Regions from separate parts of the Geobacillus sp. Sah69 genome, predicted to be linked through region 1. Evidence: riboswitches for the same ligand, from Rfam matches in the RefSeq annotation. Region 1 holds a riboswitch; each other region holds the start of a gene.

Region 1 (3,276 bases):
GCCAATATTTCTCGCGGAAACTCCCGCGCCCTTTTTCCTCATCATAAAAATCTTCCAAGCTAAACCCCATCACCTTCCGCACTTCATGCGGATCAAACAAGTACCAGTCGCCGCGCTGTTCGACTTGCTCCATGAACAAATCAGGGATGCACACGCCGGTGAACAAATCATGCGTCCGCAGCCGTTCGTCGCCGTTGTTGAGCCGCGCATCGAGAAACGCAAAAATGTCTTTATGCCATACATCTAAATAGACGGAAATGGCTCCTTTTCGCTGTCCCAACTGATCGACGCTCACCGCTGTATTGTTCAACTGCTTCATCCACGGGATGACGCCGGAGGAGACCCCTTTGAATCCTTTGATGTCGCTGCCGCGCGACCGGATTTTGCCTAAATAGACGCCGATGCCGCCGCCCGATTTCGACAAATTGGCGATGTCGGTGTTGCTGTCATAAATTCCTTGCAAGCTGTCATCGACCGTATCGACAAAGCAGCTCGACAGCTGGCCGTACGACTTCCCAGCGTTGGCAAGCGTCGGCGTCGCCACGGTCATGTATAAGTTGCTTAACGCCCAATACGCTTCCTTCACGAGCGCAAGGCGCCGCTTTTGCGGTTCATTCGCCATGAGCGTCATGGCAATGACCAAAAACCGCTCCTGCGGCAATTCATACAACCGCCGCTCATAATCGCGCGCCAAATACCGGTCCGCGAGCGTGCGCAGCCCAATGTACGTAAACAGCTTGTCCTTCTCCGGATCAAGAAACGCACCGATGGCGTCGACTTCTTCTTTCGTATAACGTTCAAGCAAGAACGGACTGTACACCCCTTGTTCCGTCAGCGCAACAAGCAGCGAGTAGAAATCGCCATACCGCTCGCGTTCATCGTACCCGCGCTGCCGCGCCGCTTCACGGTACAATTGCCGCAAATACAGCCGGGCGCACACAAACGTCCAGTCCGGCTCCTCTTCATCAATGTAAGAAAGTCCTTCCAAAATAGCCGTTTGGTGCAGCTGTTCTACCGTGACGGACTCCTTTCGGCTAAGAAGCTGCCAAACACGCTCGACGTATTCATCAAGCGACAGACGGCCGAATCCAGCGGCGGCTTGCCCAATCAGCGACACAAACTCTTCACGTGAAAACGAAACCGACTTCCCTTGATCATCGAGGATGACCGTTTTCGTCAATGTGGTCATTCGTTTCTTCTCTCCTTCCATAAAAAAATCCGCTCGGGCAGGCGAGCGGATGAAACGACAGACGAAAAAAGGCAGACGAACCCTTTGTTCTTTTCCCCTATCGTTTCATCTTCTCACACCCCGAAGAACATGAAACGTTCCAAGCAAGGCAGGTCTCCTGACTCGTGCATCGTCCTACTTTGGGGCCTTCCCAGCGGCGCGCCGAACAGCTCTTGCCGCCAGTGGCCATCCCATTTCGTCCGCACATACAGTTGCGGGGGCAGTTCCGGATTCGCACCGGATTCCCTATTAAGTCCTGATGGACACCGTTGCTTGGCAGAACAATATGTAGTTGTAAAAAAAGACCTCAAAACCAATATATAGTAGTTTAGCATCCTGATGGAACAAGCATATACCAAAACCGGGAAAATTGCAAGAGCGGGAGAAAGCAAATTTTCTCTTTCGCTTCGCCAAAGGCAAGGAAACTGTCCGCACCATCGAAAAAGGCGTTCTAGGTGTCGCCCTTAGAACGCCCTGTCGTTTCCCTGCTACGCCTCCAAAACAGACGCTGGCCGCTCCTCGCTTTGTGCGGATGAAGCAAAATCGTACTTCTTTTCCACATACACTTGATGCCAAACCATAAACGCCAACACCGTCCACAGCTTGCGGCTGTGGTCCGCCTTGTGGCGGGCATGTTCATCCAGCAGCCGATAGAGCACGTCCTTATGGAACAGATGATCAGTTTCGCTTTCGTTGATGAGCTGTCTCGCCCAGTCATACATTTCGTTTTTCAGCCAGTGGCGAATCGGCACGGGGAACCCTAATTTTTTCCTGTTTAACACATGATCCGGCACGATGCCTTCGGCGGCTTTACGTAAAATATATTTCGTCGTACCGTTGGCTATCTTCATATCAGGGGCGATTTGCCTAGCAACCTCAAATACCTTTTTGTCTAAAAAGGGAACGCGCAGCTCAAGCGAATGGGCCATCGTCATTTTGTCCGCTTTGACTAAAATATCGCCCCTTAGCCATGTATGAAGATCAATATACTGCATCCGGTTGACGGGCGGGTCATGAAGCGTTTCGCGGTAAAACGGAGCCGTCACCGCCGTATATTCGCACCCTCCTCGGTACGTTTTGAGCAGCGCCGCTTTTTCCTTTTCGCTATAGATTTTGGCATTGCCGACATACCGCTCTTCAAGCGGCGTCGTGCCGCGCTCCAAAAAGCTTTTTCCTTTCATTCCGTCCGGAAGCAGCTTCGCGATCATCCGCAACACCGCTTTTACGATGTTTGGCATACGCACAAACAGCCGCAGCGACTCTGGTTCGCGGTAAATGTTGTAACCGCCGAACAGCTCGTCCGCCCCTTCGCCAGAAAGCACAACCGTGACATGCTTTCTCGCCTCACGAGCGACAAAATAAAGCGGCACCGCCGCAGGATCGGCAAGCGGATCGTCCATATGCCACATAATTTTCGGCAGCTCTTCCATATACTCCTGCGGTGAGATGACATAGCTAATGTTGTCTACCCCAAGCTTCTCTGCCGTTTCTTTTGCGACATCGATTTCACTGAACCCTTCCCGCTCAAATCCGACGGAAAAGGTCTTCAGGTGCGGATGGAATTGTTTCGCGATGGCGACGATGAACGATGAATCAATGCCTCCCGACAAAAACGCACCGACCGGCACATCGCTGCGCATATGGACGTTGACCGAATCAAACAGCGCATCGCGGATTTTCTTTACAAGCTCCTCTTCCGATTGGCGAATGGGGTCGAAGGATGCCTTCCAATAACGATGAATCGTGAGCGGTTTTCCGACTTGTTTCTTGAGATAATGCCCCGGCTCCAGCTTGTAAATGCCGGCCGACATCGTCAGCGGCTCAGGGACATATTGGAATGTTAAATAATGCTGCAGGGAATCGCCGTTTAGCGACTCCTGTCCCAGAGCGAGCAAGATGCTTTTCTTTTCCGAAGCGAAAAACGTGCAGTCTCCTTGCTCCGCATAAAAAAACGGCTTAATGCCGAACGGATCCCGCGCCGCAAACACCGTTTTCTCTTGCTTGTCCCAAATGACAAACGCAAACATCCCGCGCAGCTTTTCGACCGC
Region 2 (3,276 bases), on a different contig from region 1:
TTTCTGGATGGAACGATTGAAACATGACGCTTCCGCGCTGGAGAACGCCGTGTTTTTGCAATAGGCGGGCGACCGCCCGTTCGATGCCGGGCTGTTTCGTTTCGACGTACAACGGAACGTTTACACGTTCCGCTTTCAGCATCCGAACCACCTCATCAAGCGTCGGAACGCATTCGCCGGCAAAGCGTGGATCGAACCACGATCCGGCATCCAATTTTTTGAGCTCACGCAATGAAAAATCGCTGACCCGCCATGGCGACCGGTGTGGGTAAACCGTTTCGACATTTGTCGTCCGGGCGAGCGTCGCATCATGCAGGGCAACGAGCTTCCCGTCTTTCGTTGCGCGCACATCGACTTCGATATAATCGGCATTCATGCGGGCGGCGAGGCGGTAGGATGAGAGCGTATGCTCCGGCGCGTGTCCGGACGCGCCGCGGTGGGCGATGACGGCGGTTTTCGGCTGGCTGGGTGGCTGCCAGGCAGCCGCGGCCGCTAAGACGATCGGCAGCGATAACAAAAACAATGCGCAAAGATAGATGCGAAAAACCGTGATCCGGCGCATAGACATCTCTTCCCTTCCAGTATCATATCAGGAAAACAAGTATTAGGGGAATACGGGGTGATATAGTGGGGAAAGGGTGCTTGTACCGATAGTGTCGCACATCAAGCAAAAGAATATTCAGGTTGATGCATAACGTGCACCATCATGTCGCATACTGTAAACGACAACAAAACGTTGGGCTATAGCCAAGCGGTAAGGCAACGGACTTTGACTCCGTGATGCGCTGGTTCGAATCCAGCTAGCCCAGCTGAATCGCCGGACGGGGCTCGTTCGTCCCGGCGGCCAAAACGGCTTCCGCCATGTTGTGCGGGGCCGTTTTTTCGTTCGCCGGAAAGCGGGGACGAGAACATCTTTTTATCGTTTTCAGCGGCCCCGCAAGGACACGCATCCGATGCCCGAGCAGAAGCAGCGCCGCAAAAAAATGTGGTGTCGGCAGGATTTTGACGAATGGTGGCGAATGAAAAAAACGAAAGGGGAGAGGATCATGAAAACAGCTGATTTATGCGATCAATGTTTAGATGAGTTGCAAGTGTGCGAACTTTCGTTTCAATCGTACGGCGGAAAACGGATGTTTTCCGGGCCGATCGCGACGGTCGACGTGTTTGAGGACAACGTCCTTGTCCGTGAAGCGCTCGAGACGGTGCTGCCGGGGACGGTGCTCGTGGTCGATGGAAAAGGCTCGCGCCGCGTGGCGCTATTAGGCGACCGGTTGGCGCAAATCGCCTGCGACCGGGGGCTTGCCGGCGTCATCATCCACGGCTGCATTCGCGATTCGGCGGAAATCGGCCGCATGCCGCTTGGGGTCATGGCGATCGGCACGTGCCCAGTGAAAAGCAAAAAAGAAGGAAAAGGCGCCCGCGACGTTGTGCTCGAGTTCGGCGGCGTCCGCTGGGAGCCGGGCGCATACGTGTACGCCGATGCCGACGGCGTTGTCGTCGCCCGCGAAGATTGGTCGGCAAAAAACGGTTGACGGCAACGCATTGGTTGTACTACGATGAAAACAGATGCTTGTTCCATGACAGCGCATATATGGCGGTAAGACAAACAAGGTGCCTAAGCCTGCTCTAGGGTTTGGGTGAAAAGGGAAGCCCGGTGAAAATCCGGCACGGTGCCCGCCACTGTGATGGGGAGCTTTGCGGCAACAAGTCACTGAAGGATGCTTCGGGAAGACGCCGTCAAGCGATGATCCTAAGTCAGGAGACCTGCCTTGTTTGGATCGGACGGATGCCTACGGGACTATAGGCAGACGTGCGGGAGAATGATGGCTGCATTGGGCCTGTTTGGGCCGTTTACGGCTTTCGTATACATTTTTCTGCACCTCTGCTGTAGAGGTGCTTTTTCTTTTGCCGAAAACCTGCCCGTCTGTCTGCGTCTAAATTCTATCATTCTAGCCAAAAAGGGGGGATTCGGTGGCGACATGGGATTTGCGGGGAATGAAGCATCATGTGCTCATTTGCAACGGAGGGACGTGCCTCCGCCATGGCGGGGATGATGTGACAACGGCGGTGCGCGAGGAGATCGCCCGTCTCGGGCTTGACGACGCTGTCCATACAACAAGGACGCGCTGCAACGGACGATGCCAAGACGCGTGCGTGATGATCGTCTATCCGCAAGGCGTCTGGTATCGACAGATAACGCCGGAGCGGGCGAAGGAGGTTGTGCGCGCTCATTTGGGTGAGGGGGTTCCGATGCGGGAGTGGGCGACGTATGAATACGAAGGCGAATTGGTGTTGACGCCAGCCGGCGAACGGGAGGCGCCAAGCGGAAAACGGAAAACGGAACATGCTGCGAAAGGAGTGAAGGGATAAATGAAGAGAGCGGTTCGATGGAGCAAAATGGCGGCTTTGTTCGTTTCCTATTTTTTGTTGACGAATGAAAATGAAGCGTATGCCATGCACATTATGGAAGGATTTTTGCCTGTCAAATGGGCGCTGTTTTGGTGGCTGTTGTTTTTGCCGTTCTTTGTGTTCGGATTGCGGCGGCTTGTGCATACGCTGAAGCAGCACCCCGAACATAAGCTTCTGATGGCGTTAGCTGGCGCGTTTACATTTGTATTGTCGGCGTTGAAAATTCCATCCGTCACCGGCAGCAGCTCGCATCCGACCGGGATCGGCTTCGGCTCGGTTTTGTTTGGACCATGGGTGATGGTGGTGATCGGCACAGTCGTTCTTCTCTTTCAAGCGCTGCTTCTTGCCCACGGAGGAGTGACGACGCTTGGGGCCAATGCGATGTCGATGGCGATCGTCGGCCCGTTCGTCGCGTACGGAGTGTATCAACTGTGCCGAAAAGGGGCGGTATCCAATCGAGCGGCTTTGTTTCTTGCCGCTTGTTTGTCTGATTTGGCTACATATGTCATGACGTCCCTGCAGCTTGCCCTGGCGTTTCCGTCTCCTGATGGGGGAGTCACCGCCTCGTTTTTGAAATTCGCCGGCATTTTTGCCATTACTCAAGTGCCGTTGGCGGTGACGGAAGGCATCATAACGGTAATCGTCTGGAACTGGCTTTCCTCCTATCAAGCTTCTCCGCTGTTCCAAAAGGAAAAGGAGGCGTAATGCGATGAAGAAAAATGGCTTGCTCGTGTTGCTGGCTGCTTTGCTTGTCATCATTCCTCTTTGGTGGGCGCGCGGATCGGAATTCGGTGGAACGGACGATCAGGCGGAAAAAGCCATTCAAACGCTCAACCCGCATTATCGGCCGTGGTTTGAGTCGATCTT
Region 3 (3,276 bases), on a different contig from region 1:
ATAATGCCGGCTAAAATGATCGTCTCAACCGACATGCGCCGCTCCACAGCGCGAGTGAACGCCAAAACGGCGGCAAGCGTCGCCATGCCAAACAAGATGCTCACGACCGGCAGCGTGAACGTGCCAAAGAACGGCCATTGCCAGCCGAGAAAGATGACGAGCACCGCCCCGACCGACGCGCCGGACGAGACACCGAGCGTGTACGGATCGGCGAGCGCATTTTTTAACAGCCCTTGAAACGCGGCCCCGGCCAGCGCCAATGACGCCCCGACCAAAAACGCAAGCACGACGCGCGGCAAGCGGATCGCCATCACGATCGGCACCCAATCAGCCGGAATGTGGCGAGGCAGCGCCGCTCCGAACCATTCAGCCGCCAAAATGCGGACAATAGAAGAAAAGGGAATCGACAGCGATCCTGTCGATACCCCTACGAGAAGCGATAACACGGCCGCGGTGACGGCCAATATATACATCCACATTTTACTTGAACACATCCGGGTAAATGGCTTTGGCAAGTTCCTCGACCCCTTCGACAAGGCGCGGACCCGGTCGGCTTACTAAGTCGGTGTTGACGTCATACACCCGCTTGTTTTTCACCGCCGGCACGTCTTTCCAAGCGGCGCGCGCCAACACTTGCTTCGCTCCGCCGTATGTCGTGATGATGACATCCGGCTTATAGGCCACGGCTTTTTCTTCCGTCACCATCGGCCAGCCTTCCAAGCTGCCGGCGACGTTTTTCGCCGAAATCACTTGAAGCATCTCATCCATAAACGTCCCTTTGCCGGCCGTATAAATTTGCGGCGGCGGCGACACTTCAATCCAGACATTGGCCTGTTTGTCCGCCGGGATTTGTTTCGCTTTTTCTTTGATTTTCGCAAGCTTCTCTTTCATCTCATCAATCACTTGCTTCGCTTTGTCCGACGTCCCGGTCGCTTTGCCGATCAAGTCGATGGACGCATATACATCGTCGAACGACTTCGCGTCATTGACGACAAGCACGGTAATGCCGGCGTCTTTCAATTGCTTGAGGCCATCGCGCGAGTTATGGGCGCTTGACGCGTGGGCCAAGACGAGATCCGGTTTGAGCGAAATGATTTTCTCGACGTTGAATTCCATGCCGCCGATTTTCGTTTTCGTTTTGACGTCTTCCGGATAATTGTCAAAATCGCTGACGCCGACGATCTTATCGCCCAACCCCAACGCATAGGCGATTTCCGTATTGCTCGGGATGAGCGAGACGATTTTTTTCGGTTCCGCTTTGATCGTGACATCCTCGCCAAGCCCGTCTTTCACCGTCACCGGAAACGCCGCTTGTTCCGTTTTCGGTTCTTCTTTTTTCGCAGGCTGGGCGTTGCTATTGGCTCCACTGCTGCAGCCGACCAGCACGGCGGCCAAAAGGAAGAACACCGCCACCACCGCCGGCCATGTCCAACGTTTCATCCGTCATTCCCCCTTCGATGATGTATGTACAACAAAAAAGCCCATTCCGTCCGAACGGGGAATGAGCACGAAACAGACCGCCAATGGGCACAACAATGCCCTGTACGACTGTTTCCACGTCTCACCCCCCGAAGATTCGGAAACTGCGGCAAGCAAGGCAGGTCTACTGGCTCATGCTTCATCCTACTCTGAAGCCTTCCCGTACGGAAAACAGCGCAAGCCATCTGTCCGTACAGTGGCGATTTCATTTCGTCCGCATTGACAGTTGCGGGGACAGCTCCGGATTCCCACCGGATTCCCTATTAAGCCTTTTCGGCGCCTTGCTGCGAGTTGATGAATTTGTCGGATATGGACATTTTTATATTAAAGCAAGGCCTGGCATTTGACAACTGTGAATTTTACAGTGGGCTGGCGGCAGGCGGTCATCGATCACTTTTGCGGTCAGGCAGCTCGGCTCCAGTGTCCGTGTTTTGTACGGAACGCCGCATGCGCCGTTGCATCGAGCTCCGTGATGTCAAATGCCGCCATGTTGCCTATTCATCGATTCCCACAAACCTCATCTTTTGAGTTTCTTCCGGCTGCGGAGAAACGTTCCTTTTCCATATGTCGCTAAAAAAATTAGGAAAGACGCCTCACCTCTGGCACGGCGTCTTTCCCCGATACAACCTTCATCTCGTCACTGTTGAATATATTTGTCAAACACAAAGCCGAAATCCTTCACCGTATAGTTCTTTTTCGCTTCCGTCAGCCAGCGAAAAGCGTATTCATTCACGGCTTGAAAATCCGCCGACACATTGGCGCCGTCACCGCGCATGTTGGCCAACACCTTGGCCGCCAGTTCCAAACTCCGCTCCGCATAGTGGAACTTCGTTTCGTTTTCATGGCAAATCTCCGCGATCGCCAACAGCGATTTATACAAATCTTTCAGTTCCTCAATATGCTTTTTATGCACATCAATGGAGTAGGAATGCGGTCCAATTTTAAATTTAATTTCCGCATCCAAATCGACCGTCCCGGCCGTTTCGAGCGATACGTCGGAAATCGGATGCTTGTAGTAATCGTAGCGGCGCAGCGTCCGTTTTTTGCTCGCGGCGCTCGTGCCGTCCAAATGAATGAGCGCGCGGTTGGTGAAGCAATACTCATCCGATTTTGATTTGATAAGAAAATAGATTTTCTCCCCATCCTCGTGCATCACATAATCATCGGCATCGACTTTGTCATAGTCTTTCGGCTGAATGACCGCACCGATGTCGCTTAACCCAAGCACATCGGCGGCGACTTTTCCAAACATGCTCATGTTCCTCCGGCTCCTTCCACGTTTTATCGGCGCCCGCCTATTGGCGGATGAACGGCGTTTTGCCTTAACAAGGCGCCGTAATCTCATACCTTTCATCTATGTAATACGTCGAGATCGGAAAAACGTTTCATCGCCTCTAAAAATCAAAGACCCAACGCCTTTTATGACGGCGTCAGGCCTTACAAGCGACTACAGTTCCCCGCTTAGACGAGAGTCTTTGTTCGTGAGCCGCAAAAAGATCAGGTAAACGAGTCCAATCGCGATCCAAATCAATCCGAGCTTTTTGCTGAGCGGGTCAAGATTGACCCACACATAACCGATGATGGTGAACTACCCCCACTTAATTTTCTAGCGAAAATTTGAAGTGGAGGCTTCCAAAGAAGTTTGACTGCTTCAAGCAATCCTTATTCTTTGAGGCGTGTCCACTTCGCCGCTAGAGCATAAGACACTCAGGTCTACAGCTTTACTTTTCTTTAAGATGTTTAATGCGCCATTGACATCAGCATTCATTAGTTTGCCAGACTTTGTTCGATACAAGC

The links. Region 1 has a riboswitch for cobalamin ahead of AP057_RS03205 (ribonucleoside-diphosphate reductase subunit alpha). Riboswitches for the same ligand answer to the same signal wherever they lie in the genome.
Region 2: another riboswitch for cobalamin. It lies ahead of AP057_RS08165 (ferredoxin); the one in region 1 lies ahead of AP057_RS03205 (ribonucleoside-diphosphate reductase subunit alpha).
Region 3: another riboswitch for cobalamin. It lies ahead of AP057_RS11380 (ABC transporter substrate-binding protein); the one in region 1 lies ahead of AP057_RS03205 (ribonucleoside-diphosphate reductase subunit alpha).

Annotation. Positions count from the first base shown of each region.
Region 1 covers NZ_LLKS01000019.1:265,702-268,977, reverse strand. Annotated here, with positions in the region: gene AP057_RS03205 (ribonucleoside-diphosphate reductase subunit alpha) at 1-1,189, opposite strand, end outside; cobalamin riboswitch at 1,319-1,514, opposite strand; gene asnB (asparagine synthase (glutamine-hydrolyzing)) at 1,717-3,276, opposite strand, start outside.
Region 2 covers NZ_LLKS01000032.1:337,249-340,524, reverse strand. Annotated here, with positions in the region: gene AP057_RS08180 (glycerophosphodiester phosphodiesterase family protein) at 1-562, opposite strand, end outside; tRNA gene AP057_RS08175 (tRNA-Gln) at 738-809, shown strand; gene rraA (ribonuclease E activity regulator RraA) at 1,047-1,532, shown strand; cobalamin riboswitch at 1,593-1,787, shown strand; gene AP057_RS08165 (ferredoxin) at 1,972-2,370, shown strand; gene AP057_RS08160 (energy-coupling factor ABC transporter permease) at 2,398-3,114, shown strand; gene AP057_RS08155 (energy-coupling factor ABC transporter substrate-binding protein) at 3,119-3,276, shown strand, end outside.
Region 3 covers NZ_LLKS01000045.1:107-3,382, reverse strand. Annotated here, with positions in the region: gene AP057_RS11385 (iron ABC transporter permease) at 1-494, opposite strand, end outside; gene AP057_RS11380 (ABC transporter substrate-binding protein) at 481-1,440, opposite strand; cobalamin riboswitch at 1,579-1,778, opposite strand; gene AP057_RS11375 (PH domain-containing protein) at 2,117-2,731, opposite strand; partial or broken gene AP057_RS11370 (RNA-guided endonuclease TnpB family protein) at 3,131-3,276, opposite strand, start outside.